Regions from separate parts of the Burkholderia sp. FERM BP-3421 genome, predicted to be linked through region 1. Evidence: riboswitches for the same ligand, from Rfam matches in the RefSeq annotation. Region 1 holds a riboswitch; each other region holds the start of a gene.
The links. A riboswitch is a leader RNA that binds a small molecule or an ion and turns the genes downstream of it on or off. The one in region 1 is predicted to bind cobalamin.
Positions count from the first base shown of each region.

Region 1 (10,031 bases):
ATAGTAGCTGTTGGCGCCGCCGAAATCGGAGTACTGGTCGCGCCGCACGTTGGCCTGGAACTGGCTGTTCCCGAAGCGGCCCGTGTAGCCGAGCCAGCCCGAATTCACATGACGCTGCGGCGCGGCGAACACGTCGGAGTCGAACGCCTGGTCGAGCCGCTCATAGCCCGCCTGGATGCGCTGATCCTTCAGCGGCGCGAAATCGTTTTGCCAGGTGTACTGGCGGTTGTCGGTGTTGAAGTGATCGGTATAGGCGCCGTTCAGCCAGGACTGGCTTCGATCGTTGCCGCTCGCGACGCGCAGATGCGTGGTCCACCAGTCGGTCAGCTTGCCGTCCGCGAACGCGGCGATCTGCTGCACCTTGGTATACAGGCTGTTGAGATCGGTCGGCTGCCCGTAGGCATTGTCGAAGCTGGTGTCGCCGTTGCTCTGGAAGTAGCTGACACCCGCGCTCCAGCGCGCGTTGAAGCGATGCTTGAGCGACGCGGCCACGCTTTCGTCGAGATAGCCGTTCGCATTCGGATTCGCCTGCGGCTGCCGGACCGGATCGATGGCCGAGAAGCCGTCGGTCTTGTCGCGCGACAGCGACACGCTGAAGGTCGTGTCGCCCGCCGCGTCGAGCCGGCCCGACACGCCCGCGGTCTGGCTCTGCGTGTGATAGCTGCCATAGCCGACCGAGAAGTTGAAGCGCGGCGGATGATCGCCGCCGTCCTTCGTGAACACCTGCACGACGCCGCCGATCGCGCCCGAGCCGTACAGCGACGACACGTTGCCGTTGACGATCTCGACCCGCTCGATCTGGTCGAGCGGCAGCTGCGCGATCTGCGCCTGGCCGAGGCTCGCCGAATCGACCCGCACGCCGTCGATCAACACCAGCGACTGAGTCGACTGCGCGCCGCGCAGGAACAGGCTCGCGGTCGCGCCGGGCCCGCCGTTGCGCACGATCTGCGCGCCGGGCGCGAGCGCGAGCAGGCCGGGCAGATCGGTCGCATTGCTGTTCTCGATGTCCGCGCGGGTAAACAGAGTGGTTTGCGGCAGCGCGTCCGCGAGCGCTTGCGGGGCACGCTGCGCGGTCACGACGATCGGCTCGAGCTGGGTCGGCGCGGCGGCGGACGAAGGCGGCGGGGAAGAAGCAGGCGGCGTGCTCTGCGCGACGGCGGCGCACGGCAGCCCGGAACACGCGACGAGCGCGGCGCGGGCGATCTGGGTTCGCATCGATGAATCCTGTTGAACGGTGCGGCCCCCGCCTCCCCGCAGGTTCCGCCTCACGAGGACGGCGCGCATCGCGCGTCCGCCCTCCCGCCCTGGCCGGTATCCGGGCTGGCGGCGTCACCGCCCCGCCTTCCCGCGCGCATCGCGCAGTGGCCGCGCGGCAAACGCCGCGCTTGTGGGGACAGCTGGCATCGCACGCGATGCGCCGCTTACCGTTGCGGGGGCAGCGCAGGTTGGCCGGTCCTGGCGGACCGTGCGCCCTGCTTCCCGTTTAACCGCGTGCGCGTGCACGCGAGCACCAAAGCGGCGCCAGTGTAGGAGCGCGGGTGCCGGCCGTCAAGAAAGCCTCCCGCGCGCCGCGCGCGCCCCCCAGCTCGCGGGATTTGACCCAGATTTGTCGCAAAATTCGCATCAACACGCATGAACGTTACGTCTCGATACGATCCGGATCTCGGGTTGGACGATAATCCGCGCTAAAATGCTGGGTCTTTAGAGGACGCAGCAGATGCTCAACGAACTCGAAACTCTATCTCAAAATATTGGCCGTTTGATCGCGCTGAACAAGCGTCATCACACGGAGCGGCTCGCGCTCGAAGAGCAGCTCGCGCAATTGCGCACGGAAGCGGAAGCGACCCGCACGGAACTCTCGCAACTGCGCGAGGAACGCGACGCCCTTGCGGCGGAGCGCGACGCGCTGTCGGCGAAGATCGACGATGCCCAGGTGAAGCTCAATGCGATTCTCGAGAAGCTGCCGCGCGCGAAGAACGCGCCGGACGCGGAAAACCAGCTCGACCTGCTCGACCCGCGCGATGATGCGCGCGAGGGCGGCCCGGCCAGCCACGGAGAACATGCATGAGCACCAAGCAGATCGAAGTATCGATCCTCGGTCAGGCGTATCGGCTCGCCTGCTCCGCCGACACCGAAGCCGCGTTGCTCGAGGCGGTCGCGCGCGTCGATGCGGAGATGTCGAAGATCCGCTCGAACAGCTCCGTGCGCGGCACGGATCGCATCGCCGTGATGGCCGCGCTGTCGCTCGCGTCGGAGCTTTTGAGGCTGCAACAGAGCGTGCGGCACGGAGAAGCATTTCCCGCGGAGGAAATCCGGCGTACAATGCATCAAATGAATGAACAGCTTGGTGCAGTGCTCGCACAGCACGAAGCGCAGTAAGCGGGTCGCACGGGTTCTCGTGGTGCTTGATGTCCAGCGTGATGAGCATCGCGCAAGCCACTGAATCCAAACACGATCCGCACGATTAGTCAGCTTCCCTGCCTGGTTCGCCAAGGTCATATATTCCTTGAACCAATGCCATGTGCACGGTTGCGGAAATTTGTAGCACGGGCGCGCGCGTCACTCTGTCTGATGTACCCGATGTGCTGCTAACTGCGACCAATTCTGAACCCCAGGTTCAGGATGCCGGCCTAGCGGCCAAGGCGGGGGCCTTTTCAACGGCATCGGGCGATTCCCGATGCCGTTTCCTTTTGCGGCAGCCTTTTTCCTGCGTCGATCACGATCCATGCACCACTGGCTGATGAAGTCCGAACCGGACGAAGCGAGCATCGACGATCTCGCGAACGCGCCGCAGCGCACGCTGCCGTGGACCGGCGTGCGCAACTATCAGGCGCGCAACTTCATGCGCGACACGATGCACATCGGCGACGGCGTGCTGTTCTATCACTCGAGCTGCCCCGAGCCCGGCATCGCCGGCCTCGCCGAGGTCTGTTCGACGCCCTATCCCGATCCCACGCAGTTCGATCCGAAGAGCCCCTATCACGATCCGAAATCCACGCGCGAAACACCGCGCTGGATGCTGGTCGACGTGAAGTTCGTGCGCAAGTCGCCGCTCGTGCCGCTCGCCGCGTTGCGCGAGCACGACGCCCTTGCCGACATGCGCGTGCTCGCGAAAGGCAACCGCCTCTCGATCACGCCCGTCACGCCCGCCGAATGGCGCTTCATCACGCAGAAGCTGATGAAGTGAGGTCGCGCCGCGGCCCGCTTCAAGGAAAGTCAAATCGGCCGGCCCGGCCGGCCGCGCAGCGGAACTCGGCGCGCCTTTCATTGGCCTAACGGTCGCTCAGCCGGCAAGCCGCCGGTTACGATCCTCATCAGGCGCGGCCTCGTACCGCGTTTTTGCGCGTATCGCGTGCGCGCTTCCGTTCAAGGAGTCCAACATGACGAAAAAAACCGCCCTCGTGCTCGCTCTCGCCGTCGCCACCGTGGTGCCCGTCGCGCTGTCGCTCGCCCCGTCCGTCGCACGCGCGCAGAGCGTCGGCCAACAACCGCCGCCGGCCGGCGTGCTGTCGCTGTCGGCACAGGCCAGCGCCGACGTGCCGCAGGACGTCGTCACGATCACGCTGTTCTACGAGCAGCAGGCGCGCGACCCCGGCAGCCTCACGGCGGACCTGAACCGCCGCGCCGACGCGGCGCTCGCGCAGGCGCGCGGCGTCGCCGGCGTGACCGCGCGCACGGGCGCGTTCTCGGTCTATCCGAGCACCGACCGCGACGGCAAGATCTCCGCATGGCGCGGCCGCACCGAGGTCGTGCTCGAATCGCACGACTTCGCGGCCGCCTCGAAGCTCGCCGGCCAGCTCGCCACGACCCTGCAGATCGCCGGCGTCGACTTCTCGCTGTCGCCCGAGGCACAGCGCGCCGCCGAGCAGAAGCTCACGACGGAAGCGATCAAGTCGTTCCGCACGCGCGCCGAGGAAGCCTCGAAGGCGTTCGGCTACAGCAGCTATTCGATCCGCGACGTCAACGTCGGCGGCGGTCACAACGTGCAGCCGTATCCGCGCATGATGGCGATGGCCGCGGCCGCGCCGATGTCCAAGGACGCCGGCGCGCCGATCTCGGTCGAGGGCGGCAAGGCGACCGTGACCGTCAACGTGAACGGCTCGGTCCAGATGAAGTGACGCGCGACGCGCGACGATAAAAAAACGCCGGCTCCCGCCGGCGTTCTTCATGGTGCGCGGCTCACGCCGCCCGTCATGCGCGCGCGGCGCGCGCGCCACGACGATAGGCCCACACGAGCATCGCGATGCCCGCGAGGATCATCGGCAACGACAGCCACTGCCCCATCGACAAGCCGAACGTGAGCAGTCCGAGGAAGTCGTCGGGCTCGCGCGCGAACTCCACGGTGAAACGCGCGAGGCCGTAGCCGATCAGGAACACCGCCGACACCGCGCCGAGCGGCCGCGGCTTGCGCGCGAAGAAGAACAGCACGAAGAACAGCGCGACGCCCTCGAGCGCGATCTCGTAGAGCTGCGACGGATGGCGCGGCAGCATCTGATACTGCATGAACACCTCGTTGAGGTTCCACTTCGCGGCAAGCGCCGGATGCGCGCCGAGCCACGCGGCATCGTCGCGCGCGGCGCCGGGGAACAACATCGCCCAGGGCGCGTCCGGGCTCGTCACGCGGCCCCACAGCTCGCCGTTGATGAAATTGCCGAGACGCCCCGCGGCGAGCCCCGTCGGCACCATCGGCGCGACGAAGTCGGTCACCTCCATCCAGCTGCGCTTGCGCTGCCACGCGAACAGCGACATCGCGAACACCACGCCCAGGAAGCCACCGTGGAACGACATGCCGCCCTCCCACACCTTGAAGATGTCGAGCGGGTGCGAGAAATAGAAGCTCGCCTTGTAGAACAGCACGTAGCCGAGACGGCCGCCGAGCACGGTGCCGAGCACGCCGTAGAACATCATGTCGTCGATGTCCTTCGCGGTCCAGCCTTGCGCCGCGACGTGCGGCAGGCGCAGCCGCAGCCGGCCGACCACGATCGCCGCGATGAACGCGACCAGATACATGAGGCCGTACCAGCGGACGGCGAGCGGCCCGAGGTGGATCGCGACGGGATCGAAATGCGGGTGAATGATCATGGATAAACGGTGTAGGGTTCGGATTCATCGCGCCGCGCACGAGGTGCGCGACGCGTGTTTGACGGCGGGCGCGCGCCGAGGTTCTCAGCCGTCGATGCCGGGCGCCGCGCGCCGCACGATCTCGATGAAGGCCGCGAGCACCGGACTCACGTCGCCCGTGCGCCAGGCCAGCCCGGTCTCGACGACCGGCGCGTCGGCGGCGAGCGGCCGGTAGATCACGCCCGTGCGCCGCAGGTTGCGCAGCGACTGCGGCACCAGCGCGACGCCCATGCCGGCCGACACGAGGCTCACGATCGTCTGCATCTGGATCGCCTCCTGGCCGATGCGCGGCGTGACGCCCGCCGCGCCGTAGCAGCCCGTAATGATGTCATAAAAGCCGGGCGCCAGACGACGCGGAAAGATCACGAGCGGCAAGTCCGCGACCTCGGCGAGGCGCACCGGCGTCTCCTCGCCCGCCTTCGACGCGTCGGCCGGCATCGCCACCACGAGCGGTTCGCGCGCCACGGGCAGATAGGACAGCACGGCCGCATGCCGCGGCGGCACGGGCGGAATGATCAACCCGGCGTCGATCCGCCCGGCCGCGAGTTCGTCGATCTGCACGTCGCTCGTCGCCTCGGTCAGTTGCAGCCGCACGTGCGGATTGCGCGCGCCGAACTCGCGCAGCAGGTTCGGCAGCAGGCCGTAGTCCGCGGTCGACACGAACGCGAGCGACAGCGAGCCGGCCTCGCCGCGCGCGAGACTCTGCGCGAGCGGCGGCAGCGCGTCCGCCGCAGCCAACAGCCGCTCGACCTCGGGCAGGAGCGCCGCGCCCACCGCCGTCAGCTCGACCGAGCGCTTGGTGCGCGCGAACAGCGCGACGCCCAGCGCCTCCTCCAGCGCGCGGATCGCCTGCGACAACGGCGGCTGCGTCATCGACAGCCGGGCGGCCGCGCGGCCGAAATGTCGCTCGTCGGCGACGGTCACGAAATAGCGCCACTGGCGCAGGTCGGGGCTCACCTCGGTCACGCTCCCTGATATGTTGATCGACCTAATCGGCTATGAATAATATATTGGACATTCCCAAAGAGAAACTGCATCCTTGGCCCACTTGAGCCGTTCCGCCCGTGCCGCGGCCGGCCGCCCCGCAATCAAGACAACAAACGGATGGAGTTCCCCATGTCGTACAACCGCCGCTCGAAGAACATCACGCAAGGCGTCGCGCGCGCGCCGAACCGCTCGATGTATTACGCGCTCGGCTACCAGAAGGACGATTTCGACAAGCCGATGATCGGCATCGCGAACGGCCACTCGACCATCACGCCGTGCAACGCGGGCCTGCAGCGCCTGTCCGACGCCGCCGTGAAGGCGGTCAAGGACGCCGGCGCGAATCCGCAGATCTTCGGTACGCCGACGATCTCCGACGGCATGTCGATGGGCACCGAGGGGATGAAGTACTCGCTCGTGTCGCGCGAGGTGATCGCCGACTGCATCGAGACCTGCGTGCAAGGTCAATGGATGGACGGCGTCGTGGTCGTGGGCGGCTGCGACAAGAACATGCCGGGCGGGATGATCGCGCTCGCGCGCCTGAACGTGCCGGGCATCTACGTGTACGGCGGCACGATCCGCCCCGGCCACTGGAAGGGCAAGGACCTGACGATCGTGTCCTCGTTCGAGGCGGTCGGCGAGTTCACCGCGGGCCGGATGTCGCAGGAAGATTTCGAAGGGGTCGAGAAGAACGCGTGCCCGACGACCGGCTCGTGCGGCGGGATGTACACCGCGAACACGATGAGCTCGTCGTTCGAGGCGCTCGGCATGTCGCTGCCGTATTCGTCGACGATGGCGAACCCGGACGACGAGAAGGTCGACTCGGCCGCCGAATCGGCGCGCGTGCTCGTCGAGGCGGTGAAGCGCGACCTGAAGCCGCGCGACATCATCACGAAGAAGTCGATCGAGAACGCGGTGTCGGTGATCATGGCCACGGGCGGCTCGACCAACGCCGTGCTGCACTTCCTCGCGATCGCGCACGCGGCCGAGATCGACTGGTCGATCGAGGACTTCGAGCGGATCCGCAAGCGCGTGCCGGTGATCTGCGACCTGAAGCCGTCGGGCCAGTTCGTCGCGACCGACCTGCATGCGGCGGGCGGCATCCCGCAAGTGATGAAGATCCTGCTCGACGCGGGCCTGCTGCACGGCGACTGCATGACCATCACCGGCGAGACCATGGCCGAAGCGCTCAAGGACGTGCCGAGCGTGCCGCGCGCCGACCAGAAGGTGATCTACCCGATCGACCGGGCGCTGTACAAGGAAGGCCACCTCGCGATCCTGAAGGGCAATCTCGCGGAAGACGGCGCGGTCGCGAAGATCACCGGCCTGAAGAACCCGGTCATCACCGGCCCGGCGCGCGTGTTCGACGACGAGCAAGGCGCGCTGCAGGCGATCCTCGACGACAAGATCAATGCGGGCGACGTCGTCGTGCTGCGCTATCTCGGCCCGCAGGGCGGCCCGGGCATGCCGGAAATGCTCGCGCCGACCTCGGCGATCATCGGCAAGGGGCTCGGCGAAACGGTCGGCCTCATCACCGACGGCCGCTTCTCGGGCGGCACCTGGGGCATGGTGGTCGGCCACGTGGCGCCGGAAGCCTTCGTCGGCGGCACCATCGCGCTCGTGCAGGAAGGCGACTCGATCACGATCGACGCGCACCGGCTGCTGTTGCAGCTGAACATCGACGACGCCGAGCTGGCGCGCCGCCGCGCCGCCTGGAAGCAGCCGGCGCCGCGCTACACGCGCGGCGTGCTGGCAAAGTACGCGGCGCTCGCGCTGCCCGCGAACAAGGGCGCGGTGACGGGCTGACGCTTGCGGACAACGGCCGGGGCATCCCGGCTGCGTCAAGGAAGCGGGGGGCGCGAAAAACTCGCGCCCCCTTTGCTTTTATAATGCGCGCAAACCAAGCCGGACACCCACGCCGGCGGAGACCTCTAGATGATACGAATCCCGTTGCGTCTGATGGCAATCCTGCTGGTTGCCGCCGGAGCCAACGCGCATGCGCAGCAAGCCGATGGCCCGACGCTCGCGCAGCGCAGGAACTGCATGGCCTGCCATGCGATCTCGCAGCCCCTGATGGGGCCGTCGTTCAACGCGATCGCGGACAAATACGCGGCGCGCGCCGACGCCGCGCCCTATCTCGCGCAGGCCATCGTGAAAGGCAGCGTGGGGGTGTGGGGCAGCGTGCCGATGCCCGCCAATACGCAACTGACGAACGCCGAAGCGGGCACGCTCGCCCACTGGATCCTGTCGCTCAAGTAAGCGGCGCGCGCCGCCTCATGCGGTATCGGTATCGGCGCCGCGCGCGGCGCGGCGCGCCAGTTCGTCGTCGACCGCTTCCCTGACCCAGCCCGCGATCTCCACCTCGAGCGTGCGCGCCACCTCGCGCGTGACCTCGTCGACGAGCCGCGCGCCGTGATCCCGCAGGGCCGCCTCGCAGCGGGCCTCGATCAGCGCACGCCCCGCTCCGCCCAGATAATCGGCCACGCGCCGCTGCAGGCGGCCGGCGATCTCGCGCGCGTCGACGCGCGCATCCGCCGCGGCGGCCGCGAACGACGCCAGCGGCGGCGGCGTGACCGCTTCGGGTGCGGAATGGGACGCCGGCAACTCGTCGGCAAACGCCGGCGGCGCGTCGAATGCGGTCAACAATTCGGCAGCCGGCGTGGCGGCCTGGAGGTCGACGCCGTCGGCGGGTGGTGCCAGCTCGGTCGCGCGCGCCGGTTCATGGTTCGCGCTCGTGGCGGGATCGTCGGTCGGCGCGGATGCGGCCGATGCCTCGTGCGACGCCGTTGCGCCCGCGAGCAAGGGAGAGGTCGCCAAGGGCCGGCCGGGGAACGGCGCGGACAAGGCCGATGCGGCTTGGGCAGACGTCGGCGTGGACGCGTCGGCCGGCGATATCGCACCGAGCGCTTCGGCGCGTATCGCCGACGGCTTGCCGGGGGGCGGTATATCGGCGGGGGGCGGCGATACGGCTTCCGGCGCTTCGATGCGCTTCTCCGGCGGCGATGCGCCGACCGGTTCAAGCACCGTCGCACCCGACTTGCCCGGCTCCAGTACCTCGGTCAGCGTCGGCGGCATCGGGAACGGTTCGGCCTGCGACGCGGCTTCCGGCGCTTCGACACGGCCCGCCGGCGGCGATGCGCCGACCGGTGCAAACGCCGTCGCCCCCGACTTGCCCGGCTCCAGCACCTCGGTCAGCGTCGGCGGCATCGGGAACGGTTCGGCCTGCGACGCGGCTTCCGGCGCTTCGGCACGGCCTGCCGGCGGCGATGCGCCGACCGGTGCAAACGCCGTCGCCCCCGACTTGCCCGGCTCCAGCACCTCGGTCAGCGTCGGCGGCATCGGGAACGGTTCGGCCTGCGACGCGGCTTCCGGCGCTTCGGCACGGCCTGCCGGCGGCGATGCGCCGACCGGTGCAAACGCCGTCGCACCCGATTTGCCCGGCTCCAGTACCTCGGTCAGCGTCGGCGGCATCGGGAACGGTTCGGCCTGCGACGCGGCTTCCGGCGCTTCGGCACGGCCCGCCGGCGGTGCGGCGAGCGCTTCGCCCGACGTCGCGTCCGGCTTGCCCCGCTCCAGTACGGTGGTCAGGAGCGGCGGCATCGCGGGCGGTTCGGTCGGCGACACGGCTTCCGCCGCCTCCCCACGCCCCGCCGCCGGCAACGCGCTCGCCGGTTCACCCGGCGCCGCCTCCGGCCGCCGGCCCGGCGTCAATACCTCGGTCAATACCAGCGGCATCGCGGATGCGAGCGTCCGCGCGTCCATTGGCTCCGCCGCCTCGAATCGTTCCGGGGCGCCCTGCTTGAGCACGTCGGTCAACAACGGCGGCGTCGAGGCCGCCTCGCCCGCCGCCAGCAGCGCATCGGCCGGCGATACGGCGCCCGGCTCCGCCGGCACCGGCATCGACGCCTCGGCCTCGCCCTCCGCCA
Region 1 is NZ_CP117782.1:2,144,825-2,154,855, forward strand. Features, by position in the region: gene Bsp3421_RS25610 (TonB-dependent receptor domain-containing protein) at 1-1,215, opposite strand, end outside; cobalamin riboswitch at 1,290-1,530, opposite strand; gene Bsp3421_RS25615 (ATPase) at 1,718-2,068, shown strand; gene Bsp3421_RS25620 (cell division protein ZapA) at 2,065-2,379, shown strand; RNA gene ssrS (6S RNA) at 2,472-2,653, shown strand; gene Bsp3421_RS25630 (EVE domain-containing protein) at 2,726-3,187, shown strand; gene Bsp3421_RS25635 (SIMPL domain-containing protein) at 3,381-4,118, shown strand; gene lgt (prolipoprotein diacylglyceryl transferase) at 4,192-5,082, opposite strand; gene Bsp3421_RS25645 (LysR substrate-binding domain-containing protein) at 5,167-6,078, opposite strand; gene ilvD (dihydroxy-acid dehydratase) at 6,238-7,911, shown strand; gene Bsp3421_RS25655 (c-type cytochrome) at 8,041-8,364, shown strand; gene Bsp3421_RS25660 (DUF2486 family protein) at 8,380-10,031, opposite strand, start outside.

Region 2 (10,031 bases), 900 kb from region 1:
GGGGGGGCCCGGCGCGTCAAGGCGCGGCGGGCGCATCCGGCGTGTGCGGCGGGCCGCCCCGGGATGGGGCATCGCATGACGGGCCGTCCCATAACGGGCCGTCCCAGCCGTCGAGGTACTTGGGCAGCGCGTCGTCGAGGTCGAGCACGCGTACGCGATAGAACAGATGCATGGTGGGCCGCAGCGCGGCGGGCAGCGCGCCGTCGTGCGCGCGCATGAACAACGCGTTCGGCACCACTCGCATCCCGAGCCGGTTGGTGCCGTAGAGCACATCGCCGCAGCGGCGGCAGAAATGGCGCGCCATGCGCTTGGTCGGATGCGCGTGGCGGCCGAGCGCGTCGCCGTCCGCATCGACCGCCATGCACGCGGCGTCCCACGCGGTCGCGGCCCAGACCACCACGCCGTAGAACAGGCGACAGGTCTCGCAATGGCACAGTGCGGCCGCGGCCGGTTCGCCCTCGAAGCGCAGGCGCACCGCGCCGCAGGCACAACCGATCTGTCGGGTGAAGCTCATCGAATCTCCCTGTTCGTCATTGTCATCGTCATTGGCTGCGTCGCGCCGCGCTCCCGGGGCCGGATCGGACGCGCGCCTATGCTATCGTATGCGCGCGTCTGGTGCCCGCGTGCGATGTCCTTCGCGCGCAGTTAAACGGGAAACAGGAGGCGGCTCGCGCCGCCCGGCCTGTGCTGTCCCCGCAACGGTCAACCGCCCGCGCGCGCCCGTGTCGGCGTGCGCAGGCGCCGCTCCATGCCACTGTCCGACCTCGGGCGGGAAGGCGGCGGCGCCCCGGCGGCCAGCCCGGATACCGGCCAGCGCACGGGGCGAGCGCCGCTCGCCGAACGCCCGGCCCGCGAGGGAACGGTCCCGGGCGCTGAATTCCGCCGGCCGCGCGCCGGCGTTTCGCTTCGATCGACTGATGACTCACCTGCTTTCGCGCCGCCCCGCTTTCTCGTCCGGGCCGCGCCGCGCATGACGACGCGGCTCGCGGTCGGCATCGGCTGCCGCGCCGGCGTGACGGCCGACGCGATCGACGCGGCGATCCACGCCGCGCTCGCCTGCGCGCCCGGCGCGACGGCCGCGCAGATCGCGGTCGTCGCCACCGTCGAGGACAAGGCGCGCGAACCCGGCCTGCTCGCCTGCTGCGCGCGCCGCGGCTGGCCGCTCGCCGGCTTCCCGCGCGCCGCGCTCGCCGCGCGGCTGGCCGCCGCGTCCGCGCACGATTTCAGTGCGCCGTCGGCCGCCGCGCGCGCGCGGCTCGGCGTCGACGGCGTGTGCGAACCGTGCGCGCGGCTCGCCGCGCACGGCGCGGCGCTGCGCGTGCGCAAGCTGCGTCACGCCGGCGTGACGGTCGCGCTCGCCGGCCCGTTCTGACTTTTCCTTCCTCACAGGACCCGTTCCGATGAAAACCGATCCCGAATCGCATCAGCGCATGACCGAACGCCGCCGCGCCGGCCACGAGAAAAAACAGGCCGCCGCGACCGTCGAGAAGGGCCTGCTGATCGTCCACACCGGCAACGGCAAGGGCAAGAGCACGGCCGCGTTCGGCATGGCCGTGCGGGTGCTCGGCCACGACATGCGCCTCGGCGTCGTGCAGTTCATCAAGGGCGCGCTGCACACCTCGGAGCGCGACTTCCTCGGCGCGCACGCGCAATGCGATTTCGTGACGATGGGCGACGGCTATACCTGGAACACCCAGGACCGCGACGCCGATGTCGCGACCGCGCGCAAGGGCTGGGACGAGGCGTGCCGGATGATCGCCAGCGGCGCATACCAGATGGTGATCCTCGACGAGCTGAACACCGTGCTCAAGTACGAGTATCTGCCGCTCGACGAGGTGCTCGCGACGCTCGCGGGCCGCGCGAGCGAGCTGCACGTCGTCGTCACCGGCCGCCACGCGCCCGATGCGCTGATCGAGGCCGCCGACCTCGTGACCGAGATGCGGCTCGTCAAGCACCCGTATCGCGAACAGCACGTGAAGGCGCAGCGCGGCGTGGAATTCTGACGCGATGGCCGCCTGTCCCGCGCTGCTCGTCAGCGCCCCCGCGTCCGGCCAGGGCAAGACCTCGGTCACGGCGGGGCTCGCGCGCCTGCATCGGCGGCTCGGCCGCCGGGTCCGGGTATTCAAGGCCGGCCCGGACTTCCTCGATCCGATGCTGCTCGCGCGCGCAAGCGGCGCGCCCGTCTACACGCTCGACCTCGGCATGGTCGGCGCGCACGCGTGCCGCGCGCTGCTCGCGCGGGCCGCGCGCGACGCGGACCTGATCCTGATCGAAGGCGTGATGGGGCTCTACGACGGCACGCCGAGCAGCGCGGACCTGGCGCGCGCCTGCGACGTGCCGGTGGCCGCCGTGATCTCCGGCAAATCGATGGCGCAGACCTTCGGCGCGGTCGCGCTCGGGCTCGCGCGCTTCCAGCCGGGCCTCGCGTTTCACGGCGTGCTGGCGAACCACGTGGGTTCGGCGCGTCATGCGCAGTTGCTGCGCGACGCCCTGCCCGCCGACCTGCGCTGGCTCGGCCACCTCGCGGCCGATGCGGCGCTCGCGCTGCCCGCGCGCCATCTCGGGCTGCACCAGCCCGACGACATCGCCGATCTCGACGCGCGCCTCGACCGCGCGGCCGACGCGCTGGCCGGGACCGCGCTCGCGGCGCTGCCGCCCGCGATCGACTTCGATGCGCCCGACGATGCGCCGGCGCTCGACCCGATGCTCGCGGGCCGGTGCATCGCGATCGCCCGCGACGCCGCGTTTTCGTTCGTCTACCCGGCCAATCTCGACCTGCTCGAAGCGCTGGGCGCGCGGCTCGCTTTCTTCTCGCCGCTTGCCGACGAGACGCTGCCCGACGCATGCGACGCGCTGTACCTGCCGGGCGGCTATCCGGAACTGCATGCGGCTCGGCTCGCCGGCAACGCGCGCAGCACGGCCTCGATCCGCGCGCACGTCGCGGCCGGGCGGCCGGTGGTGGCGGAATGCGGCGGCCTGCTCTATCTGTGCGACACGCTGACCGGTGTGGACGGCGCGACCACGCCGATGCTCGGCCTGCTGCCGGGCCACGCCACGATGCAGCGGCGCTTCGCGGCGCTCGGCATGCAAACGCTCGACACGCGCTGGGGCGCGCTCGCCGGGCATGCGTTCCATTACTCGCGCTTCGCCACGCCGCTCGCGCCGGCTGGCGTCGCGCACCGGCCCGGCGGGACGGACGACGCGACGCCCGCGCCCGGCGAGCCGCGCTACCACCACGGCCCGATCCACGCGAGCTACATGCATGCGTATTGGCCGTCGAATCCGCGCTGCGCGGCGGCGCTGTTCCGCGGCGAGATGCTCTAGGCCAACGCCGAACGCAGCAGCGTCAGCGCCTCGGGCCTCCTGCCCGCCCGTCGGCCCACGAACATCGCGAACCCTGCCGCATCCATGCGCACCACTCGTGAATCCGTGCTGCGCAGCCCCGCTGTTTCACGACGAGGCGCTCCAGGCCGACGCCGAACGCCGAACGCCGCGCGCAGCGGCGTCAGCGCCTCAAGCCTCCTGCCCGACCGGCTGCCCCGCGAGCATCGCGAGCCCTTCGTGCAGCGCCGGGAACAGGCTGCGGTTGAAATTGTTCCAGCGCAGTTCGAGGATCGTGTCGTTGCGATCGATCTCGGTGTTCAGCACGTCGTGGATCACCTCGCCCGAATCGATGCCGTTGTCGACGTAATGGAACGACGCGCCCGTCAGGTACAGCGGCTCGACCGGCACGGTCGCCATCGTCTTCCAGTCGACCACCTTCTGGCCGCGCGCGCCGTACAGCGCATCGAGCGTCGCATACGCGCCGCGCCGCTCGTACGGCGATTCCGCGCGCGTCACGCCCGGATGGATGTTGACGACCTTGCGGCAATACGGCGCGCCCGGCCGCACCAGTTCGTCGAGGATCACGAGCAGCCCGTCGAGCACGACGAGGTCCGCGTGCAGGCCGTCGAGCGCATCGCGCAAGCGGCGCTCGAACACCTGCTTGCCGGCCGGCCGCAGCGGCGAATCGAGCGGCTCGCGCCGGTACTCCGACGGAATCGCCTGCAGCAGGTCATTGACCGGCGTGCCCTGCACGCGCAGCGCCGGCGGATAGAACCAGCGCTTGCCGCTCTCGTAGGCGAAGCCGTATTCGCGCAGCTTCTCGCGATCGAGCGGCGAGCCCGCGTCGTCGTCGTAGATCACGCGTTCGAGCGAGTACAGGTCGCCCAGCTCGGTCTCGTTGAGCGCCTCGACCAGCGATTCGAGCACGGACTTCATGTAGCGCGTGCCACCCTTGTACTCGACCTGCTGCCCCGCCCGGTCGGCGGCCGCGTTGCGCAGGGACCAGATGTATACGAGTTTCTTCTTCGTCATGGCCGTCATCAGTTTCCAGTGATGCGGCGCGCGATCGGCGCGCCGTCGTTGCGGATCCGGAGCGTCGCTCCGGGGCCGGCGCCGCGCGCGGCCCGGCGGATCGGCCGGGCCGCGTGCGCGGCGAACCGCGCGGCCGGCCCGGCGCGCGTGACGCCGGGCCGGCCGCCGCTTACCAGTTGTAGCGCGCCGAGGCGATCACGGTGCGCTCGTTGCCGTAGAAGCACACGTTCGCGGACTGGCACCCGCTCACGAACTTCCGGTTGGCGAGGTTGGTCGCGTTGACCGCGAAGCGCCAATTGCGCAGCTCGTAGTGCACGGCGGCGTCGAACAGCGTGTAGCTGCCGACCGTCAGCGAGTTGTCCGCCGCGCCCGCGACCGCGCTCTGATAGCGCACGCCCGCGCCGAACCCGAACCCGGCGAGCGGGCCGGTGCGCCACGTGTAGTCGCCCCACAGCGACGCCATCTGGCGCGGCCGCGGAATGTCGACCGGCCAGTTGTTGAGCGTGACGTCGGTGGCCTTGATGTTCTTCACGTCCTGGTACACATAGGCCGCGATCACCGACAGCTCGCGCGTGATGTTGCCGACCGCGCTCAACTCGATGCCGCGCGACCGCACTTCGCCCGCCTGCACCGAGTAGGTGTTGGTCGGATCGTTCGGGTCCGGCACCACGACGTTGGTCTGGTTGATCTGGTAGATCGCCGCGTTCAGCATCAGGTTCTTGCCCGGCGGCTGCCAGCGCAGGCCGGCCTCGATCTGGCGGCCCTTGGTCGGCGCCGCGATGCCGCCGCCCGTGATCTTGGTGCCGACCGCCGACGGATTGAACGAGCTCGAGTAGCTGAGGTACGGCGAGAGCCCGTAGTCGCCCTCGTAGGTCACGCCGACCCGCCCGGTGAACGCGTGCGCGCTCTGCGACTGCTGCAGGCTGTTCGCGATGTCGTTCTGGGTGGTGTTGACCCAGTCCTGGCGGCCGCCGAGCGTCAGGGTCCAGCGCTGCCACTTGATCTGGTCCTGCGCGTACACGCCGAACGCATTCATCGTCGTCTTGATGTCGGTGCGCGGATACGCGTTCGGGCCGGCGAAGATCGCGGTGGTGACCGGCAGGTACACCGGGTTGTACATGTTCAGGCTCGGCGCGAGCGCGAGCCATTCGCTGTCGGTGGTCGACTGGCGGTTGTACTCGAAGCCGAACAGCAGCGTGTGCGCGAGCGGGCCGGTGCGGAATTTCGCCTGCGCCTGGTTGTCGATGTCGAAGCGGCTGTAGTTCATCTGGAACAGGCCCGCATAGCGCGTCATCGTCTGCTGGGTCGGATCCGAGGCGTCGAGGCCGCCGCCGTACACCGACGCATTGTCGAGCGACAGGTGCATGAGCCGGGTGTTCTGGCGGAAGGTCCACACCGGGTTCAGGCGGTGCTCGAACTGATAGCCGACCGACCACTGCTTCTTGCGGTAGTACGAATAGTTCGGATCGCCGACGTACAGGTTCTCCGAGATCGGGCCGTTCGGGTTCGGCAGCACCGTGCCCTGCGCGGGCAGGAAGTTGTTCGACGCGTCGCTCCAGTCCTGCAGGTAGGTCGCGGACACCGTCAGCGAGGTGTCGGCGTTCGGCTGCCAGCGCACCGACGGCGCGACCGAGAAGCGCTTGTCGCCGTGCGGGCCGGTCAGCGCGTTGCCGTCGCGGCCGACCGCGACGAAGCGGTACGACAGCGTGCCGTCCTTGTCGATCTTGTCGCCCACGTCGAGCGACAGCTGCTTGCGCGCGTAGTTGCCAAGCTGCATGCCGACCTCGCGGATCCGCTCGCCGTTCGCGAGCTTGGTCTGCACGTCGATGATCGCGCCCGGATCACCCTGCCCGTACAGCACCGAGGTCGGGCCGCGCAGCACGGTGATGCTGTCGATCATGTAGGGGTCGATGCGCCAGCTCGCGAGATTCAGCGTGTTGGGCACTTGCAGGCCGTCGGCGTACACGGTCGGCGTGAAGCCGCGCAGCACCGAATACCAGTCCGAGCGGTTCTCCGAGCCGTAGGTCGAGAAGCCCGGCACGTAGCGCAGGGCCTGGTTGATGTCGGTCGCGCCGGTCGCCTCGATCTGCTGCGCCGTGACGACGTTGATCGTCTGCGGGATCTCGGTGATCGGCGTGTCGGTCTTGGTGCCGCTCGTGCTGCGTCGCGCGACGAGGCCGACCGTGGCCGCCTGCTCGCCCGACGCGGTGACGGAGATAGCGGGCAGCGTGCTGCCTGGCTTGGCGTCCGTGGTTGAAGTCTTGCTTGACCGCTGTTGTGCATCGCTCGCTGGCTGCGCCGCTTGCGCGTGCGCTTGGCTGGCTGCCGCTGCGTAAAATGCCACGCTCACCGCGGCTGCGATCGCACGCCGACGCGTGCCTGTTGCCCACTCCATCATTGCTCCATTTGCTTTGGCGGCCGGGAGGCCGCGCCTTTGTCAAAGAGCGATGGCCACCCGGCCGTCGCTCGCCCCGTTTTCTTGTGTCGCGGACCGGTTGCGGTCCGTCGTGTCTGGTCCGTTGTCGTTCTGTGCGCCCGCCTCGCCCTGTTCGAGCGAGGTGACGATCTCGTCGGCGCGCATGGCGAGCACCGACAGCAGCGTGTCCGACAGCCCGTGGCTGTCCTCGCAGCAGCCTTGCAGATAGATGCGCGGCTTGAAGTGCCCGGGCGTCGCGAGCTGGTAGTCGCGCGTCACGTCGCCGTTCGCGAGCGCGTCGCCGAGGTGCGGCGCGAGCCCGTCGAGCAGCGCGAGATGGGTGTCGCGGCGATAGCCCGTGGCGAGCACCAGCGCGTCGAAGCGCTCGGCGCGGCCCTGGCCCGTGAGGCGATCGCGCAGCGTCAGCTCGATCTGGCCCGTCGCGGTGCGCGCCGCGGCCTCGATCGCGGTGTTCGCGAGCAGCCGGTGGCGCGGCGTGTCGGCCACGTTCTGCAGATACAGCATTTCGTAGATCTGCTCGATCAGCGGCCGGTCGACCACCGCGTAGTTGGTGTCGCGGTAGCGTTCGAGCAGCGCGCGGCGGCTCTCCTTCGGCTGCGAATAAACCACGTCGGTGTAGGCCGGACTGAAGATCTCGTTGACGAACGGGCTGTCGTCGGCCGGCTTGAGCGCGCCCGAGCGGATCACGAGGCTCGCGTCGACCTGCGGGAAACGGCGCGTGAGGTCGACGAACACCTCGGCCGCGCTCTGGCCCGCGCCGATCACCGCGACCCGCTTGCGCGCGGCCGCGCCCGGCGCGCCCACCGCGTGCTCGATCTGGTTCAGGTACTGCGACGAATGCACGACGTTGTGCGGGCCGAGCGCGGCGAACGCTTCCGGCACCTGCGCGGCGCCGCCGATGCCCACCGACAGCGCGCGCGTCACGCGCTGCCATTCGCGGCCCTCGGCGTCATGCGAGCTGACGCGCAGCGCGTCGATCTCGCCCGCGCGGCCGGCGGCCGCGACCGGCTCGATCGCCGTCACGGTCTCGCCATAGTGGACCTGCTCGTCGAACGCGTCGGCGACCCAGCTCAAGTAGTCGTGGAATTCGACGCGGGTCGGATAGAAGTTCTTCAGGTTCACGAAGTCGGCGAGCCGGCCGCGTTCGAACAGGTAGTTGATGAAGGTGAAGCGGCTCTTCGGATCGCGCAGCGTCGCCAGATCCTTCAGGAACGAGATCTGCATCCGGCAATCGTCGAGCAGCATCCCGCGGTGCCAGCCGAACGCCGCTTGCCGCTCGATGAAGCAGTGCGTGGGCCGCGCGCCGCGCGCCTGCTCCGCGAGCCGTACGGCGAGCGCCAGGTTCGACGGCCCGAAGCCGACGCCGATCAGGTCGAATACGGTATCTCTCTGCATGTCTCAGGTCCTATGACGGTATGGCCGCACGTCAGACGTGGCGGCCTGAAAAAAACGTGTCGCGTTCCGCGCGCATCGGCACATACCGGCCGGACGACGCCTGCGACGAGGTGAATTGGTAGCGTGCGAGGTAATCGATCATCCGGCTGTGATCGGCCCGGGGCGCGCAGTACACGGCTCCGGTGCGGGTATCGTCGAGAAACAGGTAGTGCACGAGCGACGGCAGCCACGCCGCGACATGGGCCGCGCCGCGCCAGCGCGATTCGCCGACCAGCGCGCGCCAGCCGCGGTCGTGGTCGCGCGCGTCGGCGAACGAGACGCCGCCCGGCGGGGTGCCGCCCAGCGGGGTGCCGCCCAGCGGAATGCCACCCAGCGGAATACCACCCAGCGGAATACCACCCAGCGGGGTGCGGCCCAACGGCGCCACGCTCGACGGTTCGCCGCCCGGCGCCCCGGCGCGGTAGGTCTCGACATAGCCGAACGGCTCGTCGTCGAACGCCGCGATCAGCGGCGCGACGCGCGGATCCGCAAGCTGGCGCGCCAGGTAAGCGCACGCCGATTCGCGCGCGAGCCGGCCGTCCCATTGGGCGGCGATGCGCGGCGTGTCGAGCCAGCGCGCGACGCGCGCGCCGTCCGCGACGAGGCTCGCGCCGCGCAGCGTGAGCCGGCGGCCCAGCGCGGGCACGTCGCGCGCATAAAGGATGCCGTCCGACGGCGCGGCGCGGCGGCGCGTGCGCGCCCGGCCCGCCTGCGCGGGCAGCGCCGCGCGCGGCACGCGCCACAGCTCGGCCTGCTGCGCCCAGCGCTCGCGCAGGCAGCGGTCGCCGTCCAGCACGCCGTCGGCGCGCAGCGCGTCGGTCGTCTCGCGCGGCCATGCGGCCGGATCGATGCGCAGCGCGGTCAGCCTCGGGTTGCCCGCGAAGCCCGCGGCGAGCGCCGCCAGCAACGCGCGCCGCTGGTCCGGCGCGTCCGCGCGCGCATTGCACGCGACGAGCCGCAGCAGCGCCTCGTCGGTCAGTTGCACACGCAACAGCTGCGCGGCCAGGCCGTCGCCGCGCCCGACCGTGATCTGGTCGCCCTGGCGGGTCGCCGTCAGGTCGCCCGGGAAGGTCAGGGTGAAGGCGTCGGCCAGCGGCGCGCGGGTCTTAGTCAGCATCGCGCGCCTCCGTCACGGCGGCCTGCGCCGCGACGCGCGCGCCGAGCGCCGCGAACGCGGGCGCGGCGAACACGTCGGCCAGGCTCAGCACGAGCCCCGCCGCGCGCGCGGCGTCGACGAAGCGCACCACGTCGAACGAGCTGGCCCCCGCCTCGAACAAATCGTCGTGCGGCGCGGGCGCGTGGCCGTCGAAGACCGTGCGCCACACCTGCTCGAACGCGCCCGCGAGCTGCGCGGCCTGCGCCGCGTGCGTCGGCGCGGCGTTCGCCGCCGCGCCCGCGCGCGACGCGAGCGCGAAGCCGGGCTCGGCCTCGCCGAGCGGCGTGCGCGGCGCGTCGACCATGCGCCCGACCTCGATCAGGTAGGCGTCGAGCAGGGTCTGCACGAACCCGCCGTCGACGCGCTCGCGCGCATACGAGAACGCCCCCGTCACGCGGCCGTCCGGATGCTCGACCACGTCGAGTTCCAGCTCGAACACGACGCGGTGCCGCACGTCGTTGAAATCCTCCAGCGCGAGCCCGGCCCAGTCGCCGTGCGCCGCGCCGCTCGGGCGCAGGTAGTTGAACATCACCTGGAACAGCGGATTGCCGTGCGCGTCGCGCGGCGCGCCGAGCGCGGCGACCACCTCGGCGAACGGCGCGTCGGCGTGCGCATAGGCGGCGAGCGCCGCGTCGCGGACCGTCGTGA
Region 2 is NZ_CP117782.1:1,249,736-1,259,766, forward strand. Features, by position in the region: gene Bsp3421_RS21575 (GFA family protein) at 17-514, opposite strand; cobalamin riboswitch at 596-829, shown strand; gene Bsp3421_RS21580 (cobalamin biosynthesis protein) at 971-1,372, shown strand; gene cobO (cob(I)yrinic acid a,c-diamide adenosyltransferase) at 1,401-2,003, shown strand; gene Bsp3421_RS21590 (cobyrinate a,c-diamide synthase) at 2,008-3,324, shown strand; gene Bsp3421_RS21595 (N(5)-hydroxyornithine transformylase PvdF) at 3,514-4,356, opposite strand; gene Bsp3421_RS21600 (TonB-dependent siderophore receptor) at 4,526-6,751, opposite strand; gene Bsp3421_RS21605 (lysine N(6)-hydroxylase/L-ornithine N(5)-oxygenase family protein) at 6,794-8,188, opposite strand; gene Bsp3421_RS21610 (GNAT family N-acetyltransferase) at 8,220-9,344, opposite strand; gene Bsp3421_RS21615 (non-ribosomal peptide synthetase) at 9,334-10,031, opposite strand, start outside.
Region 2: another riboswitch for cobalamin. It lies ahead of Bsp3421_RS21580 (cobalamin biosynthesis protein); the one in region 1 lies ahead of Bsp3421_RS25610 (TonB-dependent receptor domain-containing protein).

Region 3 (10,031 bases), 870 kb from region 1:
ACTTCGAAGCAGCGCGCGAAGCGCGCGCGCATCGCGGCGTCCGCCGAGGCGTCGACGATGCCGTGCGCGAGGCCCGCGTCGCGGGCCACCCAGTCGAGCCGCGCGCCCGGATGGCGCGGATCGAGCGCGACGAACACGCCGCCCGCCTTGAGCACCGCGAGCAGCGCGACGAACAGGTCGCACGAGCGCGCGACGCACACCCCGACCCGCACCTCGGTCGTCACGCCGGCGGCCGTCAGCTGCGCGGCGAGGCGCGCGGCGCGGTCGTCCAGCTCGCCGCGCGTGAGCCGCACCGTGCCGGGGGTGAACGAGGCGAGCGCCGGGGCGTCGGGGGCAAGGCGCGCAAGCGCGTGAATTCGGTGGTGCAGCGCAGTCGGAAAGCTCGTCATGGCGTGAAGTCCGGTGGATCCGGCCGTTTCCGGCCCTGTCGTTCAGGTCGCCGCCCGCATTGGGGGCCGCTTCACAAGTGAGACGAACCACGCGCGCAAATCTTTACCGTGACCGCGCAATCATTTGCGCGCCCGGCCTGTGGTAAAGATTTGCCGCGCCCGTTCGTCATAGTGTCGAGAGGCGCCCCGGAAACCGCTGTCATCTGCGTGTCATGGGGCCGCCATGCCCATCCGCCCTATTCGCCCCTGTTGCCGATGACATCAGCCACCGAGCAGTTCGACCCTCCCTCCGCCGACCGGCGCGCCGCCCGACCGGCGATCCGGCTCATCCTCGGCCTCCTGAAGCGCTCGCGCGGCGCGTTCACGATCGCGCTCGTCGCCTGCGTGCTGAACGGCATCGCGAGCGTGCTGCTGGTCGCCACGCTGAGCAAGGCGCTGTCCCAGCCCGACGCGGCCGGCGCGACGCTCGCGCTGCGCTTCGGCCTGTGCGCGGTGATCGCGCTCGTCACCCGGATCATCACCGGCGTGCTGTTCGCCCGGCTGTCGCAGGACACCATGGCGCAGCTGCGCGAGCACGTCGCGCGCCGGGTGGCCGCGGCCGAGCTGCAGGACGTCGAACGGATCGGCGCCGCGCCCGTGCAGTCGGTGCTGACCGACGACGCCACCAATGTGTCGATGCTGTTCTTCGCGCTGCCGAATCTGGTGATGCACGGCTCGATCGTGTTCGGCTGCCTCGGCTACCTCGCCTGGCTGTCGTGGCCGGTGTGCCTGCTCGCGGTCGCGGCGATCCTGGTCGGCTCGCTCGGCTATCACGCCGGCGACAAGCGCGCGATCGCGCTGCTCGAAGCCGCCGGGCGCTCGCAGGACAAGCTGTTCGGCTATCTCGGCGCGCTCTTCACGGGCGCCAAGGAGCTGAAGCTGCACCAGGCCCGCGCGCGGCAGTTCATCGACGGCCAGCTCGGCGCGGCGATCGGCGAGGTGCGCGACCATCGCCGCCGCGCGTTCAGCGCGTATGCGGTCGGGGTCGGCTGGATCGTGTTCCTGTTCTACGTGTTCCTCGGCGTCGCCGCGTTCTGGCCGGCGCTGGGCGTGCGCGGCGACGGCCCGGCGGCGTCCGGCTACGTGGTCGTGTTCCTGTTCATGCTGCTGCCGCTCGACGGCCTGCTCAACAACGTGCCCACCCTCAACGCGGCGCGCGTCTCGCTCGACCGCATCGAGAAGCTGATGGCCCAGTTCGGCGCGCTGCGCGTGGTGCCGCCGCCGCCCGAAGCGGCGTCGCATGCGCCGTTCCGCACGCTCGCGCTGCGCGACGTCACGCATTCGTATTTCCATGAGCGCGACGAGCGGATGTTCCGCGTCGGGCCGATCAACCTGACGCTGCAGCCGGGCGAACTGGTGTTCATCGTCGGCGGCAACGGCAGCGGCAAGACCACGCTCGCGAAGGTGCTGACCGGGCTGTACGAGCCCGAAGGCGGCGCGATCGAGATCGACGGCCAGCCGATCGGGTTCGCCGAGCGCGGCGCGTACCGCGAGCGCTTCACCGCCGTGTTCAACGATTTCCACCTGTTCGACGCGCTGCTCGGGATCGTCGATCCGAACGACGCGTCGCGCGCCCAGGCCGACGCGCGCGCGAACGCGCTCGTCGCGAAGCTCGCGCTCGATCACAAGGTGCAGGTGGTGGACGGCGCGTTCTCGACGCGCGCGCTGTCGACCGGCCAGCGCAAGCGCCTCGCGCTCGTGGTCGCGTACCTGGAGGATCGCCCGCTGTACCTGTTCGACGAATGGGCGGCGGACCAGGATCCGCAATTCAAGGCGGTGTTCTACGAGCAGCTGCTGCCCGAGCTGCGCGCGCGCGGCAAGACCGTGATCGTGATCAGCCACGACGACCGCTATTTCCCGATCGCGGACCGCGTGCTGAAGCTCGACAACGGCAGCATCGTCAGCGAGACCTTCGGCACCGCGCATGCGGCGCTCGCGACGCCCGTCGCGGCGAACGGCACGGCCGGCTGAGCCGGGCGGGACCGGTCGTCCGGCAAGCAGAACGCGGCGCGTGCCCGATGGGGACGCGCCGCGTTTTTTCATGCGCGGCGCGGGCTCAGGCGGGATCCCCGCGCAGGAACGCCTCGATCAGCGTGACGAAGTACGGCGGGCACTCCTGCATCGGGTAGTGCCCGCAGTTCGGCACGACCGCGAGGCGCGCATTCGGGTGCCACGCGAGGAAGCTGCGCCGCATCGCCGCCGCGTCGAGCCCGGGATCGTGGTCGCCGACCATCACGAGAAAGCGCGTGGCGAGCCCGCGCACCTGGTCGACGAACCCGGGCCCGTTCAGCATCGCGAGATAGCCGGGCCGGCAGGCCGGCGAGACCGCCGCGCGGCGCTGCCGCAGCTTGGCCTCGATCCAGCCCGGCGACAAGCCGCCCGCGACATGACGGAGCAGCCGGCGCAAGGCGGCGTCGTCCGTCGCGACCTGCTCGAAGAACGCCCGCGCCTCGGCGTCGAGCCCCTGCCCCGCGGCGGACACCGGGCACACCGCCACCGCGCCCAGGATCCGCCCGGGCGCGACGGCCGCGAGCCGCTGCGTCACCATCCCGGTCATCGAATGGCCGATCACGTGGAAGCCCGTCCAGCCGAGCCGGTCGGCGAGCGCGAGGCAGTCGGCGCTCACCTCGTCGAGCGTATACGCGCCCGTCAGGTGGAACGAGCGGCCGTATCCGCGCAGGTCGGCGAACACATAGGTGAACGCGTCGCCGTCGAGATACGGGAGGATGGCGTCGTAGTTCGTGTGGTCGCCGAGCCAGTCGTGCAGCATCAGCACGCGCACGGGGCCGTCGCCGTGCCGGCGGTGGCCGAGGCCTTCGTCCGGATGGGCGGCGCGGGAGAGAGAAGAGACGGGATTCATGTCGCGCAATTCCTTTTCGGTGGGGGAAAGCCAAAAAGAAACGCCCTCCCGGCGGACCGGGAGGGCGTTGCGCGTGACGACAAAGTGCGGCGATCGTATCAAGACCGCGCACGCGAATCAAGCGTTGGGACCGGCCGGGGCGATAACCCACGGCGCGCATCACGCATCACGCATCACGCATCACGCATCACGCATCACGCATCACGCATCGCGGGCTGCGCGGCGCGGCTCACCCTTCGGCTGCTTCACGACGCATCCAGCCCGGCCCGGCGCGCACCAGCACCGTCACGGCCAGCGGCGCGACCTCCGGACCGAACGGCGCATCGGGCGACGTACCCAGCGCATGCGCGAGCGCGGCGCGCACCAGCGCCGGATGGGTGACGGCGACGATCCGACCGCCCGCCGGCAAGCCGTCGAGCCAGCCGCCCACCCGCCGCCGCGCATCCGCGAACGCTTCGCCGCCGTGCGGATGCGCGCGCGGATCCGCCAACCAGGCCCGCAGCGCATCCGGGGCCGTCTGCGCGAGGCGCGCGAGCGGCACGCCGCGCCAGCGGCCGTAGTCGAGATCCGCCAGCCCCGCCTCGGGCGCGGCAGGCAGGCCGAGCGCCTCGGCGGTCTGCCGCGCGCAGCGCGCCGGGCTGCTGCACGCGCGCGCGCCGGCGGGCGGCGTCCAGCGCGCGCGCAGCGCGGCCGCCTCGGCGAGACCGCGCGCATCGAGCGGATCGTCGTCGGGGAACGCGCCGCTCCGCATCGCGCGGGTCGCCGCATGCGCGACGAGATACACGACGAGGTCGGCGTCGGCCGCCCGATGCGGCTCGCCCTCCGATTGCTCCGGCAAAAAAATCACGCGTACAATGCCCTCCGAATACGAACGCGGAAGCCGGTGCGAATCCGGCGCGGTCGCGCCACTGTAACCGGCGATCCCTGATCCCGGAAGCCAGACCTGCGTTCCTTGCCTTTCCTCACCACCCTTGACGGGGCGCGATTCCCCCGGAGATCCCACCATGCACGAAGCTGCCCTCAACCCGGTTGCCGCCCCGGCGCCGATTCCCCTTGGCGAACTGTTGCCCTGGGCCCTGTTCGCCGGCCTGCTCCTGCTGCTCGCGCTCTACTTCGTCGGCGCGGAACAAGGCGCGACCTCGCTCGTTCCCGGCATGTACGTGCATGAGTTCGTGCACGACGGCCGGCACCTGCTCGGCTTCCCCTGCCACTGACGCGGAGGCACGGATGGTCGGAAAACTGCTGGTCCGCGGGATGCTCGCAGGCATCGCCGCCGGTCTTCTCACGTTCGCGTTCGCGCGGGTCGTCGGCGAACCCCAGGTCGCGCAGGCGATCGCCTTCGAGGAAAAGCTCGATGCGGCCAAGGGCGAGGCCCCGGAACCGGAGCTCGTCAGCCGCGGGACCCAGGCCGGGCTCGGCCTGCTCACGGGCGTCGTGACCTACGGCGCGGCATTCGGCGGCCTGTTCGCGCTGACCTTCGCCTATGCGTACGGCCGGGTCGGGCGGCTCGCCGCGCGGCCGCTGTCCGCGTGGCTCGCGCTCGCGGCGTTCATCGCGCTGGTGATCGTCCCCAATCTCAAGTACCCCGCCAATCCCCCCTCGGTGGGCGATCCGGAGACGATCGGCTATCGAACCGGGCTGTTCTTCCTGATGATCGCGATCTCGATCGTGACGCTGGTGTTCTCGCTCAAGGTGCGCGGCCGGTTGTCCGCGCGGCTCGGCGCGTGGAACGCGTCGCTCGCGGCGGGGCTCGTGTTCGTCGCGATCATCGCGGCCGTGCAGCACGCGCTGCCCGCGATCAACGAAGTGCCCGACGCGTTCCCTGCGACCGTGCTGTGGCAGTTCCGGGTCGCCGCGATCGGCATGCAGGTGATCATGTGGACGACGATCGGCCTCGTGTTCGGCGCGCTGGCCGAACGCGGCGTGCCGGCGGGACGGCGCACGTAGCGGCGCGGCCGCGCCGCCCCCGCCCCTTCCCGCCTCCGCCCCGCTCCCGCCGGTCCGGCGGGCGCCACGGCCACTCCGGTGGCCGTTTTCATTCATGCGCGCCGCGCGCTCAACGCCAGCCCTTCCAGCACGCCTTGTTCGTCGCGCTGATCGCGACGAACGTGATGATCCAGAACAGGATCGGGCCCGCCGCGCCCTTGATCCGGATGAACGTCCCGAGTTCAAACACCAACCGGCCCGTTGCTCATCCGCAGGGTCGTGACGATGAAGTAGGCGAACAGCCCGACATACGGCAACACGAAGAACACCAGGTAGTTGTCCAGGACGAACCCGATGAACTTGGAGTCCGCATGGCTGCTCCACGTCACGAGATAGCCCAGATAGAGCGGCCCCGCGACCATCGCCAGAATCACGAACGGAATCACGGCGCAGTGCAGCCTGAATTGCCAGGCCTCGATGGAACGGTTCGACAACGGTTCGTCGGCCGACGTATTCATGATGCTTTCTCCGTTGGTCTGCACGCCGGCCGCCTCGCGCCCATGGGCCGCGCCGGCCTCGATCGACCCCGCCCGGCAGGCCCCGGGAGTCGACTCGATATAATCAAAGCAGACCTATTTCAAAACAGAATGAACATAAACCCTCGCTTTTCACGCGCACGGCGTGCGCTGGCCGCCTCCCTCCTGCTGCTCGCCTGCGCCCGGACCCCGGCCGCGCCGTCCCCGGACACGAACGCAGCCCCGAACAACGAAGCGCTGATCCAGCGGATCATCGTCCTGAACGAACACGGCGACCCCGCCTCGCTCGAAAAGGCGACGGCCGGCTACCTGCTGAACGCGACGCGCAAGTTCAACCCGAACGTGTCGCCCGATGCCTGGAAAGGCGTCCAGGCCGACGTCAACGAGATCATCGCCAACAAGATCCGCTCCGGGTACGGCGAACAGGCGCTGCTCACGCGCCGCATGATCCGGAACGCGAAGCTGTCGGACGACGAGCTGCGGCACCTGATCGCGATGCTGGAGGACCCCGTGATGCAGCGCTACTACCGCGCGACCTGGGACGGCAAGACGGCCGGCTACATCGCCGACCTGTCGCAGCAGGTGAACAACCAGATGTGGTTCGTCGTCTCGATCGTGCTCAGAAAGCGCGGGCTGCAGACCAGCGACCCGGGTGCGACGCCGCGCCCGGCCGCCGGCGCGCATTGAGGCCGGGAGGCGCGCGGCGCTCGTGCAGTCCCGGCGCGCAAGGCCTAGAATGACGCGCCACGGCTTTCCTTCGCCCCGCGCGCCGCGCCTCGACACCCGGGACCTCATGACTTCCGCTCCGCGTTTCGCCGGCAAGCACGTCTTGATCGTGCACGGCTACACCGCATCGCCCGCCGCCAACTGGTTTCCCTGGCTCGCCGAGACCTTGCGCGCGGAAGGCGCGCGCGTCGACGTGCCGGCCATGCCCGCTCCCGATGAACCGACGCCGCGCGCATGGGCCGAGACGCTGCGCGCGATCGTGCCGGCGGCCGACGCGAATACCCTGCTGGTCGGCCACAGCCTCGGCTGCATCAGCGTGCTCCGGCACCTGCTGACGCTGCCGGCCGGCACCCGCATCGGCGGCCTGCTGCTCGTGTCCGGCTTCGACCGGCCCCTGTCGACGCTGCCGACGCTGCGTGCGTTCACCGACGCGCCGCTCGATCACGCCGAGGTGATCCGGCGCGCGCCGCGGATCGCGTCGATCTACTCGGACAACGATACGATCGTGACGCCGGCCGCGTCGCGCGACCGGTCCGCCTCGCTGCGCGGCGCCGATGAAATCGTGGCCGGCGCGGGCCACTTCCTCGACCGCGAGGGCTTTACCCGGCTCCCGCGGGCCCTGGCCGCACTCGTCGCGCTGCGGGCGAACGCGCGCGGCGCGTCATGATGAAGCGCGGCAGGCGCCTGCTGATCGGTTTCGCGCTCGGCGCCGCGGGCATGAGCGCGGCGCTCGCCGCGCTGCACGAGGATCTGGAAATCCGCGCCGACCAGTTCATTGCCCGGCCGCCCGCCGAGGTCTGGCGCGTGGTGACGGATCGCGCGGCCTATCCGGCGTGGAATCCGTTCATCACCGAGATCGACGGCCCATTCCGCGAGGGCGCGACGCTGCGCATCGTGCTCGGGCGCGGCGCGGACACGATGACCTTCAGGCCGATCGTGCAACGCGTCCGCGACGACGCGGAGATCTGCTGGCGCGGCAGCGTGGGCGTCGACGGTCTGTTCGACGGCACCCATTGCCTGCGCCTGACGGCTGTCGCGGGCGGCACCCGCTTCGAGCAGCGCGAACGGTTCTCGGGATGGCTCGCGGGCCGGCTGACGCGCACGGTGGTCGAGGACACCCGCCTCGAATTCGTCGCGATGAATGCCGCGCTCAAGCGACGCGTCGAATCAGGTATGCGTTGACCGGATCGCAAAAACAATGACGACGATGCGGACGCGGCAGGGCCAGCCGCGCACCGTGGACTGCGGCGCGCCTGACCGCGCGGCCGCGCGGGCAGGTACGCGCTGACCTGATCGAGAAAACGAAGACGACGATGCGGACTCGGCAAGGCCAGCCGCGCACCGTGTGACTCGGCCCGCCTGACCGTGCGGCCGCGCGGGCAGGTACGCGCTGACCTGATCGCAAAACAAAGACGACGATGCGGACGCGGCAAGGCCAACCGCGCACCGTGTGACTGCGGCGCGCCTGACCGCGCGGCCGCGCGGGCAGGTACGCGCTGCCTCGATGCGGTCGGCCGCGACCGCGCGCGCGACCCCGTCAGGCCGCGCGCCCTGCGCCCCACCCCGAAGCGCCGTCGCGGCATCAGCGCATCAACGCCCGCCCGCCTTCGGCAACGCCAGCAACGATTCCGTCATCACGTCCGCGAGCCGCAGCGCGGACATCGGCCCCCCGAACCCCCAGATATTGCGCTCGACGAGCGCGATCCGTCCCGCGCGTTGCGCGGGCACGAACCGCCACACCGGCGAATCGAGCTTCGCGGCGAGCGGCACGTCGGGCCCGGTCGCGCTGACGAACATCACCGCGAGGTCCGGCCGCTTCAGCAGGTCCTCCGAGGTCACGTAGGCAGTGCCCTCGCGGGTCGACTCGCCGGGCCAGGGCGTGAGCCCGAGCGCGCGCGCGACGCCCGCCGCCGTGCTGTTGCCGGTGAAGGCCCAGTAGCGATCGGGCAACCCCAGTTCCTGCAGCCACGCGACCGGCTCGCCGCGCCGCCCGGCCTCGGCGAGCCGCCGCGCGTTGCGCGCGAGCCCGGCCGCGAGCCGCGCGTCGACCGCGCGCGCCGCTTCCACGCGGCCGGTCAAACAGCCGAGCGTATGCAGGATCGCGCGCGCCCAGTCGAGCTGCGTCACCTGCCGGCCGTCGCGCACGAAGTTCGGACTGTAGGCGAACAGCACGGTCGGCGCGATCCGCTCCAGCGCCGCGAAGATCGCCGCATGGCGCAGCCCCACGCCGAGAATCAGATCGGGCCGCGCGGCCGCGATCGCCTCGAGGCTCGGCTCCTGGCGCGTGCCGATGTCCGGCACCCGCGCGAGCCGCGCGTCGTCGTAGCCGATCCAGCCCGGGTAGTACTCGGGGTCGGCCATGCCGACGGGCGTGATGTCCAGCGCCGCGAGATCCTCGGCGAACATGAATTCGAGCACGACGATCCGGGCCGGCCGCGCCGGCAGCACGGCGCTCGCCTGCGACACCACGGGATTGCCGGCGAGCGGCCCGCAGGCCGCGCCGGGCAGCACCTCGGCCGCGGCGCGCGCAAGCGGCGCGAACGCCGCGCCGCACGCCGCCGCCAGCACCGCGCCCAGCATGCGACGCCGGGGAGCCTGCACGCTCATCGCATCGCCTCCTGCAACGCGATCGCGTCGTCGCACATCGTCAGCAGCAGCGGACAACTTCCACACAGTTGGGTCTCTCCCGGAATTTCATTGCGCATGCAGCACACGCGGCGCGCGCGGAACGGATTCGGCAGCCGCGTCGAGCACGGCCGCGCGCGCCGCACCGGCAGGCGCAGCGGGTTCGCCTCGCCGTCCGCGTCGAGCGGGCCGAACAGCCAGGCGGCATCGTCGGCCGCGCCGGGAAGGTCCGCGCACTGCTCGAACAGGTAGTCGAGCAGATTGCCGGCATTGCTCCACAGCACGCGCGGCGAGAGTCGGGTCATCGCGGCCAGCTGCCCGATCACCTCGCGCAGGTGCGCGACGAGCGGCCCGTAGCGGCGCGCCGGATCGGGGTCGGCCGCGCCGAGCGCGGCCGGGTCGACGCCGAACGCGACCGGCAGGCCCGCGCGCAGCGCGACCCGCGCGCCCGTCAGGTCGAGCGGCCGGCCGAGCAGCAGCGCGGCGGCGAAACCCGCCGTGGCCGCGAAGCCGAAGTAGTACTTGCTCCATTGCGACAGCAGCGCGCGCGCATGCTGGTCCGCATCGCCGCCGTACAGCGCGACCATCGCGTCGAGCAGCGCATGACGCTCGCCGTCGAGCGCCGCCGCCGGCAGCACGACCGCGTGCGCGGACGCCTCCGCCGCGAAGGCGGGCTCGGCCGCGCCGGACGGCGCGCCGAGCCACACGTGTTCGAGGTAGTGGGCGATCGACGCGGGCACGAAGGCCGCGAAACACTGCGCGCCCGCGCCGTCCGGCCAGGGCGCGGCCGGGTTCAGGCTCATCCGCGCCCCCGCGCGCCCTTGCGCTCGCGCCGGGACTCGGCGACCAGCAGCGCGAGCAGGTAGGGGGCGCCGATCAGCGCGGTCAGCACGCCGGCCGGAATCTCGCGCGGCGCGAGCAGCGTGCGCG
Region 3 is NZ_CP117782.1:1,273,398-1,283,428, forward strand. Features, by position in the region: gene Bsp3421_RS21620 (non-ribosomal peptide synthetase) at 1-389, opposite strand, end outside; gene Bsp3421_RS21625 (cyclic peptide export ABC transporter) at 645-2,399, shown strand; gene Bsp3421_RS21630 (alpha/beta fold hydrolase) at 2,485-3,288, opposite strand; gene Bsp3421_RS21635 (histidine phosphatase family protein) at 3,518-4,135, opposite strand; cobalamin riboswitch at 4,126-4,253, shown strand; gene Bsp3421_RS21640 (CbtB domain-containing protein) at 4,293-4,502, shown strand; gene Bsp3421_RS21645 (CbtA family protein) at 4,516-5,235, shown strand; gene Bsp3421_RS21650 (hypothetical protein) at 5,345-5,467, opposite strand; gene Bsp3421_RS21655 (hypothetical protein) at 5,457-5,732, opposite strand; gene Bsp3421_RS21660 (hypothetical protein) at 5,862-6,437, shown strand; gene Bsp3421_RS21665 (RBBP9/YdeN family alpha/beta hydrolase) at 6,544-7,143, shown strand; gene Bsp3421_RS21670 (SRPBCC domain-containing protein) at 7,143-7,658, shown strand; gene Bsp3421_RS21675 (ABC transporter substrate-binding protein) at 8,067-9,083, opposite strand; gene fhuF (siderophore-iron reductase FhuF) at 9,080-9,904, opposite strand; gene fhuB (Fe(3+)-hydroxamate ABC transporter permease FhuB) at 9,901-10,031, opposite strand, start outside.
Region 3: another riboswitch for cobalamin. It lies ahead of Bsp3421_RS21640 (CbtB domain-containing protein); the one in region 1 lies ahead of Bsp3421_RS25610 (TonB-dependent receptor domain-containing protein).